DNA from 2 places in the Pseudomonas sp. PP3 genome. Region 1 is predicted to be linked to the other one. Evidence: predicted binding sites of a transcription regulator. Region 1 holds the regulator's gene; the other holds the start of a gene.

Region 1 (4,376 bases):
CTGAGCAAAAAGATTCGCAACATACTGGTGTTCGGCTGCATCACGGCGATTTTCGCCGCGGTCGGCTATTGGAACATCAGTCCGGAACGCTTCCTCGACAAGCCGGTCGCGCAGGTCGATGACAGCGCAATCGACTACTACGCCATCAACGCCCACAGCGTGCAGTACCTGCCCGACGGCAAGTTGCAGTATGAAATGACGTCGGACAAGGTCGAGCACGTGAAGGCGACCGAAGTGACGCTGCTGACCAACCCGGACCTGAACATGTTCCGCGGCACGCAGTTCCCGTGGCACGTCCAGAGCGAAAAGGGTGAGGTCAATCCTGACGGCACCCAGGTCGAACTGATCGACTCGGTACGCATCACGCGTTTCGACGAGAAAAACCGCAGAACCCTGATCACCACCACTCGTATGACGGTGTTCCCGCAGCAGCAATATGCGCAGACCGAGCAACCCGTTAGAATCGACGGCGCTGGCGGTGTATCGACTGGCAAGGGAATGAAAGCGTATTTGAAAGAAAGCAGGATACACCTGCTATCGAACGTAAGAGGACAGTATGAGGCTCGTTAAAACCCTCCCTATTTTGCTCGGTCTGGGCGCAGCACTGGGAAGCGTGAGCGCCTGGGCTCTGCCGACCGATCAGCAGCAGCCTATCCGCATTCAGGCCGACGATGCCCAACTGGACGACAAGAATGGCGTTGCCACCTACACGGGCGATGTGATCATTACCCAAGGGTCGATGAAAGTGACCGGCAATAAAGTCACCATGACCCGTGCGCCGAATGGCGACATCGACGTTGTGACTTCGGTGGGCAACCTGGCCTACTTCGAGCAACTGCAAACGGCGGGCGACACCAAGCCGGTGCAGGGCTACGGCGTCACCATCCAGTACCACGCCACGCAAGACCGCGTCGTGCTGATCGACCGCGCCAAGGTCATCGACAAGGACGGCAACGTGACCCAGGGCGAGAAAATCGTCTATGACACCAACAAGAAGCTCGCCAGCGCCGGCCGCGCAACAGGCACCAACGTGACCGAGTCGCGTCCGCGCATTGACATGGTGATCCAGCCGAAAAAGAAAACCGACGAGCAAAAGGCCCAGTAATGGCAACTCTGAAAGCTCAGCATCTGGCCAAGAGCTACAAGAGCCGCCAGGTCGTGCGTGACGTCAGCCTGTCTATCGACAGCGGTCAGATCGTCGGCCTGCTCGGCCCCAACGGCGCCGGCAAGACCACCTGCTTCTACATGATCGTCGGCCTGGTGCAGGCCGATCAGGGCCGCGTACTGATCGACGACCTGGACGTCAGCCACCAGCCAATGCACGGTCGTGCGAAGGCTGGCATCGGCTATCTTCCGCAAGAAGCATCGATCTTCCGCAAACTCTCGGTAGCCGACAACATCATGGCGATCCTCGAGACCCGCAAGGAACTCGACAAGGCCGGCCGTCGCAAGGAACTGGAAAGCCTGCTGCAGGAATTCCACATCAGCCACATCCGCGACAACCTCGGCATGAGCCTGTCTGGTGGTGAGCGCCGCCGCGTGGAAATCGCCCGGGCACTGGCCACCAACCCGAAATTCATCCTCCTCGACGAACCTTTCGCCGGTGTGGACCCGATTTCGGTGGGCGACATCAAACAGATCATCCATCACCTCAAGGCCAAAGGCATTGGCGTACTGATCACTGACCACAACGTCCGTGAAACCCTGGATATCTGTGAGACCGCCTACATCGTCAACGATGGCCAGCTGATCGCTGAAGGCGACGCCGAGACCATCCTGGCTAACGATCTGGTCAAGGAAGTGTATCTGGGCCACGAGTTCCGCCTGTAAGCGCTGAAGTCGTGATGGCGGCACAGTTCGCGACAAACAGTAAAAATCAACAGGTTTTTATTGTTACAGCGCTCTAGGCAAACACTTCAGTTTCAGGCATATAATTTGCTTATGTTTGGCGCTTCGGCGCCCTGTAGTGGATGGCGCATGTGCGCCGGCGAATAAGGTGTTAAGCCCCTGCCATGAAACCATCGCTAGTCTTGAGAATGGGCCAGCAGCTGACGATGACACCGCAGCTGCAACAGGCCATCCGCCTGCTCCAATTGTCGACCCTGGACCTGCAACAGGAAATCCAGGAGGCCCTGGAGTCCAATCCGATGCTCGAACGCCAGGAAGAAGGCGAGGATTTCGACAATTCCGACCCCCTGGCCGACAACGCCGAACAAAAACCCAACGTAGAGATCCAGGAACCCTCTTACCAGGAAAGCGCCCCGACGGTAGATAACCTCGAGGAAGGCGACTGGAACGAGCGTATCCCCAATGAGCTGCCGGTCGATACCGCGTGGGAAGACGTCTACCAGACCAGCGCCAGCAGCCTGCCGAGCAACGATGACGACGAGTGGGATTTCACCACCCGCACCTCGGCCGGCGAGAGCCTGCAGAGCCATCTGCTGTGGCAACTGAACCTGGCACCGATGTCCGACACCGATCGCCTGATTGCCGTGACCCTGATCGATTGCATTAACAATCAGGGCTATCTGGACGAGACACTCGAGGAAATCCTTGAAGCGTTCGATCCGGAACTGGACATCGAACTGGACGAAATCGAAGCCGTCCTGCACCGCATCCAGCAATTCGAACCGGCCGGCATCGGCGCCCGCAACCTCGGCGAATGCCTGTTGCTGCAACTGCGCCAGCTGCCTGCCAAGACACCGTGGCTGGCTGAAGCCAAGCGTCTGGTCACTGACTACATCGACCTGCTCGGCAGCCGTGATTACAGCCAGCTGATGCGTCGCATGAAGCTCAAGGAAGACGAACTGCGCCAGGTCATCGAACTGGTTCAGAGCCTCAACCCGCGCCCGGGCTCGCAAATCGAGTCCTCCGAAGCCGAGTACGTCGTTCCCGACGTCATCGTGCGCAAGGACAACGAACGCTGGCTGGTGGAGCTCAATCAGGAATCGGTGCCACGGCTGCGGGTCAACGCCCAGTACGCCGGCTTTGTACGCCGGGCCGACACCAGCGCCGACAACACCTTCATGCGCAATCAGTTGCAGGAAGCCCGCTGGTTCATCAAGAGCCTGCAGAGCCGCAACGAAACCCTGATGAAAGTAGCCACCCAGATCGTCGAGCATCAGCGCGGCTTCCTGGAATACGGCGACGAAGCCATGAAACCCCTGGTCCTGCATGACATTGCTGAAGCAGTCGGCATGCACGAGTCGACCATCTCCCGGGTGACCACACAAAAGTTCATGCATACCCCTCGGGGAATTTATGAGCTGAAATACTTTTTCTCCAGCCACGTCAGCACCTCCGAAGGCGGCGAATGCTCGTCTACGGCGATCCGCGCGATCATCAAAAAACTGGTTGCCGCTGAAAATCAGAAAAAGCCGTTGAGTGACAGCAAGATCGCTGGTTTACTGGAGGCACAAGGCATTCAGGTGGCTCGCCGCACCGTCGCCAAGTACCGCGAATCCCTCGGGATCGCGCCTTCGAGCGAACGCAAGCGGTTGATGTAGAGCCACGCCACAGCGTTCCAGTGGCAGATCATCTGATCTGCCGCTTTATGCACTGGCAACGAAGGAGAAGCTGTATGCAAGTCAACATCAGTGGACACCAACTGGAAGTGACCGAACCTCTTCGCACCTACATCGGCGAAAAACTCGAACGATTAGAGAGGCATTTCGACAAGATCACCAACGTGCAGGTCACGATGACGGTCGAAAAGCTCAAACAGAAAATCGAAGCCACGCTGCATATTCCCGGCAATGAAGTGGTCGCCAACGCGGAACATACCGACATGTACGCAGCGATCGACGCCTTGACCGACAAGCTGGATAAACAACTCAAAAAGCATAAGGAAAAGACCCAGAGCCTCCTCCAGGGCGCGACCGGTCGTTAACACTCCCTACCCATGATCCGACTTGAAAGCATCCTGACCCCCGGCCGTTCCCTGGTGAACGTGCCGGGCGGCAGTAAAAAGAAAGCCCTCGAGCAAATTGCCAACCTCATCCATCGCGAAGTGCCGGATCTGGCCATGCAGGATGTCTTCGAGAGCCTGGTCGCCCGTGAAAAACTCGGTTCAACCGGTTTTGGCAACGGTATCGCCATCCCCCACTGCCGCCTCAAGGGCTGTACTTCACCCATCAGTGCCTTGATGCACCTTGACGCCCCTATCGATTTCGATGCCATCGACGGCGCACCGGTTGACCTGCTGTTCGTTCTGCTGGTCCCGGAAGCCGCTACCGATGCGCACCTGGAACTGCTTCGTCAGATCGCCAGCATGCTCGACCGCAAGGAAGTGCGTGAAAAACTGCGCAGCGCGCCGAGCAATGAAGCCTTGTATCAGGTTGTCCTGGACGAGCAAAACGGGCATTAATCATGCGCTT
Region 2 (4,376 bases), 1.2 Mb from region 1:
CTCATTGTCTGTTTGGGCTATGAAACTGAAAGGTGCAAGGTGCTTGTAAGCCGACTCGGCAACACGCGTTGGGCCTAACTTTGCAGTTGGAAAGTTTAGGGGGAACTTCACATACCGCGTCAAACTAGCCTTAACAGTGGCTGAGGTCGCTAGTTGCTGCGGTGTCAGTCGCATTTATTTAGAAGTAGTCGCATTTATTTCTGAAAACTACAGCCGCCCCCCACGAGTGCAGGCCCGGAAGCCGAGTGATGGGGCTGGCGGAAGGGTCGTTGCGGCCAATGACTCAAGGGCGAGCAACTGACCACCGATTGAATCGCCGCCACTTCCAGCGCCTCAGACTCCGCCAGCGGGGGCAGCAAGCCCGGCAGACGACTCGCCAGCAGCGTCTTGCCCGTCCCTGGCGGCCCGCTGAACAGAAGATTATGAGCGCCCGCCGCCGCAATCAGCAGCGCACGCTTGGCGGCTTGTTGCCCCTGGACCTCGTTCAAGTCGGGGTAGGGTTTGCTGGCGTGAATCAAGCCATCGGAGACATAGGGTTCGACTGGCGTGTGCCCGTTGAAATGGGCGACGGCTTCCAGCAGATGATCCACCGCAATCACCTTCAAGCCGGACGCCAGGCACGCCTCCTCGGCATTCGCCCGCGGCACCATCAGCGAGCGCCCGGCCTTGCGCGCCGCCAATGCCGCCGGCAAGACGCCGCGCACGGCACGTACCGCGCCTGATAGCGCCAACTCACCCAGACATTCCACATCATCGAGCGTCAGCGTCGGCACCTGCACACTGGCCGAGAGAATCCCCAACGCAATCGCCAGGTCGAACCGCCCGCCATCCTTGGGCAAATCCGCCGGCGCCAGATTCAGCGTGATCCGCCTCGCCGGAAATTGCAGCCCCGAATTGATAATCGCACTGCGTACCCGATCCTTACTCTCTTTCACCGCCGCCTCGGGCAGGCCGACCATAGTCAGCGATGGCAAACCGTTGGCCAGATGGACTTCGACAGTGACAGCGGGTGCATCCACGCCAATCTGGGCGCGGCTGTGGACGATGGAGAGGGACATGGTCGTTCCTTGAGATGAATCGGGGCCGCTTCCTGCGGGTTTTTTGAAGGGTAGTTGGCGGAGGAGTTTCTGGCGGGGTGTTTGAGGAGGCAAACCTTCACTGGATGTTGCAGGTGCTAAGTCTGTAGGAGCCGGCTTGCTGGCGATAGCGATTGGTCAGGCGACAAATGTATCGACTGTACAACCGCGATCGCCAGCAAGCCGGCTCTTACAATTATTCGGTTTCTGCTGGTGGGCTTAGCTTCGCTTCCATCTCTGCGACCTTCGCCTCGAGTGCCTCCAGGCGTGCCCGGGTGCGCGCCAGCACGACCATCTGGCTGTCGAACTCTTCCCTGCTCACCAGGTCCAGCTTGCTGAAGCCGCTCTGCAACAGCGCCTTGAACTGGCTTTCGATTTCGCTTTTCGGCAGGGGGGTGTCGCCGCTGAAGAGGCGGGAGGCGGTGCCGGTCAGGGCGTCGAGGAAGTCTTTGGGCGCGAGCATGGGAAGAGGTCCTGATAACAATGGCGGGCAGTGTATCACGCAGTGTCTATAGTCATTTTCGCGGGCAAGGGATGCACGCTTTTCGCGCATGCGGACGGACGGCATCGCACCGTTGTTGTGCGTATCACGTTGGGTGTTGGAGTGAAGTTGTCGCCATCTGCAAGCAAAGGCTTGAAAACAGAGGATTTTGTGGAGATGGCAAGGTTTCTGCTTAGACGCTAGTGACCCATGCACTGATGCAGTCGCTGTGACGAATGCAGTGCGCCAGGCGAAACGGGGGAGTGTTTCGCAAGGAGCGGTTAACTGGCGTCGGACGGGCAGGTTAGAGCCGACGATGCGTTACAAAGCCAGGCACTGCGCTTAGACTTGAGACGGGTTTGTTTTCCTGGGGCAAGTCCACCAATTCGGGAGAGAGTTTTCATGAAGCTAGTCACTGCCATCATCAAGCCGTTCAAGTTGGACGACGTGCGCGAGTCGTTGTCCGAGATCGGCGTGCAGGGCATTACCGTTACTGAAGTCAAAGGCTTCGGTCGGCAGAAGGGTCACACCGAGCTGTATCGCGGCGCGGAGTACGTGGTCGATTTCCTGCCAAAGGTGAAGATTGATGTCGCCATTGACGACAAGGATCTCGACCGGGTTATCGAGGCGATAACCAAGGCCGCCAACACCGGCAAGATCGGTGACGGCAAGATCTTCGTGGTCAATCTGGAACAGGCGATTCGCATCCGTACCGGCGAAACCGATACCGACGCAATCTAAGCCGCCACAAACCCAACGCCCCAGGAGAAAACAATATGACTCTGCGTAAATTCGCAGGGCTAGGAGCCCTGTTGTCCATCGTAATGCCCAGCCTTGCTTTGGCGGCAGACGAAGTGGCGGCCCCAGTCCTCAACTCCGGCGATACCGCCTGGATGTTGACCTCGACAGCACTCGTGCTGTTCATGACCATTCCCGGCCTCGCGCTGTTCTACGGCGGCATGGTTCGGTCGAAAAACATTCTTTCCGTGATGATGCAGTGCTTCGCCATTACCGGCCTGATCAGCGTCCTGTGGGTCATTTATGGCTACAGCATCGCGTTCGACACCACCGGCATGGAGCAAGGCGTCGTCAACTTCAACTCGTTCTTCGGTGGCATGGGCAAGGCTTTCCTCGCCGGTGTCACGCCATCGAGCCTGACCGGCCCGGCGGCGCTGTTCCCTGAGGCGGTGTTCATCACCTTCCAGATGACCTTCGCCATCATCACCCCGGCGCTGATCGTCGGTGCCTTCGCCGAGCGGATGAAATTCTCCGCGATGCTGATCTTCATGGGCATCTGGTTCACCCTGGTTTATGCGCCGATCGCCCACATGGTCTGGTCCGGTAACGGCGGCCTGATGTGGGACTGGGGTGTGCTCGACTTCGCTGGCGGCACCGTGGTGCACATCAACGCCGGTGTGGCGGGTCTGATTGCCTGCCTGGTACTGGGCAAGCGCAAAGGCTTCCCGACCACCCCGATGGCACCGCACAACCTCGGTTACACCCTGATGGGCGCCGCGATGCTGTGGGTTGGCTGGTTCGGTTTCAACGCCGGTTCCGCTGCCGCGGCCAACGGCACCGCCGGTATGGCGATGCTGGTGACCCAGATCGCTACCGCCGCTGCAGCACTGGGCTGGATGTTCGCCGAATGGGTCACCCACGGTAAGCCAAGTGCACTGGGTATTGCTTCGGGTGTGGTCGCCGGTCTCGTCGCCATCACTCCGGCCGCTGGCACCGTTGGCCCGATGGGCGCACTGGTGATCGGTCTGGCTGCAGGCGTGGTGTGCTTCTTCTGCGCGACCACCCTGAAACGCAAACTCGGTTATGACGATTCCCTCGACGCCTTCGGCGTACACGGTATCGGCGGCATCCTCGGCGCGATCCTGACCGGTGTGTTCGCTGCACCATCCCTGGGTGGCTTCGGCACCGTGACCGACATCGCCGCACAAGTCTGGATTCAGTGCAAAGGTGTGGGCTTCACCGTGATCTACACCGCGATCGTCACCTTTATCATCCTCAAGGTCCTCGACGCCGTCATGGGCCTGCGGATCACCGAAGAAGAAGAGGCCGTCGGCATCGATCTGGCGCTTCACAACGAACGCGGCTACAACTTGTAAGCACGCGCATAAAAAACTTGCCCGGCTTGCCGGGCATTTTTTTGTCTGGAATTTGTCATTGGATGTGTGGCTGAAAGGTTTTTTCTGACAGCTTTGTGAACGTTTACGGCAGGCGTTTTTCTGCGGGCAATCGCTTACGCAATGGAAGGAATATTAGGGCCTTTGTTTTTTCCCAGAGCGCGCTAGAATGCGCCCCGAACGTGCGGAGAACTGTATGTGGCAACAGACTCTGATTACCCTGCGGGCGAGGCCCCGGGGCTTTCATCTGGTAACGGACGAGTTACTCGCCGGCTTGCCTGAACTCAAGGCGTGTCGGGTCGGTCTGTTGCATTTGTGGCTGCAGCATACCTCGGCGTCGTTGACCATCAACGAGAACGCCGATCCGGCGGTACGTCGCGACTTCGAACGATTTTTCAATCGTCTGATCCCACAAGGAACAGACGGCTATGAGCATAACGACGAAGGCCTGGACGACCTCCCGGCGCACTTCAAGGCCAGCGTGCTTGGTTGTCAGCTCAGTTTGCCGATCTCGGCAGGCCGACTGGCGTTAGGGACCTGGCAAGGCGTTTATCTGGGCGAGCACCGTGATCATGGCGGTGCTCGTAAAGTCCTCGCCACCGTGCACGGTGATGGGGCATAGCCGCTGGTCAGCAGCGGCTGTTGATTTTTTTCCGGCAGCCTTCGACAGAGGGCAAAGCTGGGCTA

Evidence for each region. The regulator sigma-54, encoded in region 1, starts transcription at its own class of promoters, with help from an activator protein. The targets are predictions, from matches to a motif close to ANTGGCATNNANNTTGCTNT.
Region 2: glnK (P-II family nitrogen regulator) is a predicted target of sigma-54. The motif match lies at 1,734-1,753, and genes of this name have one in related genera.

What each region holds. Positions count from the first base shown of each region.
Region 1 is NZ_HG995459.1:5,414,538-5,418,913, forward strand. Features, by position in the region: gene lptC (LPS export ABC transporter periplasmic protein LptC) at 1-570, shown strand, start outside; gene lptA (lipopolysaccharide transport periplasmic protein LptA) at 557-1,105, shown strand; gene lptB (LPS export ABC transporter ATP-binding protein) at 1,105-1,830, shown strand; gene KHO07_RS24680 (RNA polymerase factor sigma-54) at 2,013-3,506, shown strand; gene raiA (ribosome-associated translation inhibitor RaiA) at 3,581-3,889, shown strand; gene ptsN (PTS IIA-like nitrogen regulatory protein PtsN) at 3,902-4,366, shown strand; gene rapZ (RNase adapter RapZ) at 4,369-4,376, shown strand, end outside.
Region 2 is NZ_HG995459.1:195,003-199,378, forward strand. Features, by position in the region: partial or broken gene KHO07_RS00825 (magnesium chelatase domain-containing protein) at 213-1,058, opposite strand; gene KHO07_RS00830 (accessory factor UbiK family protein) at 1,273-1,539, opposite strand; gene glnK (P-II family nitrogen regulator) at 1,960-2,298, shown strand; gene KHO07_RS00840 (ammonium transporter) at 2,334-3,671, shown strand; gene KHO07_RS00845 (secondary thiamine-phosphate synthase enzyme YjbQ) at 3,886-4,311, shown strand.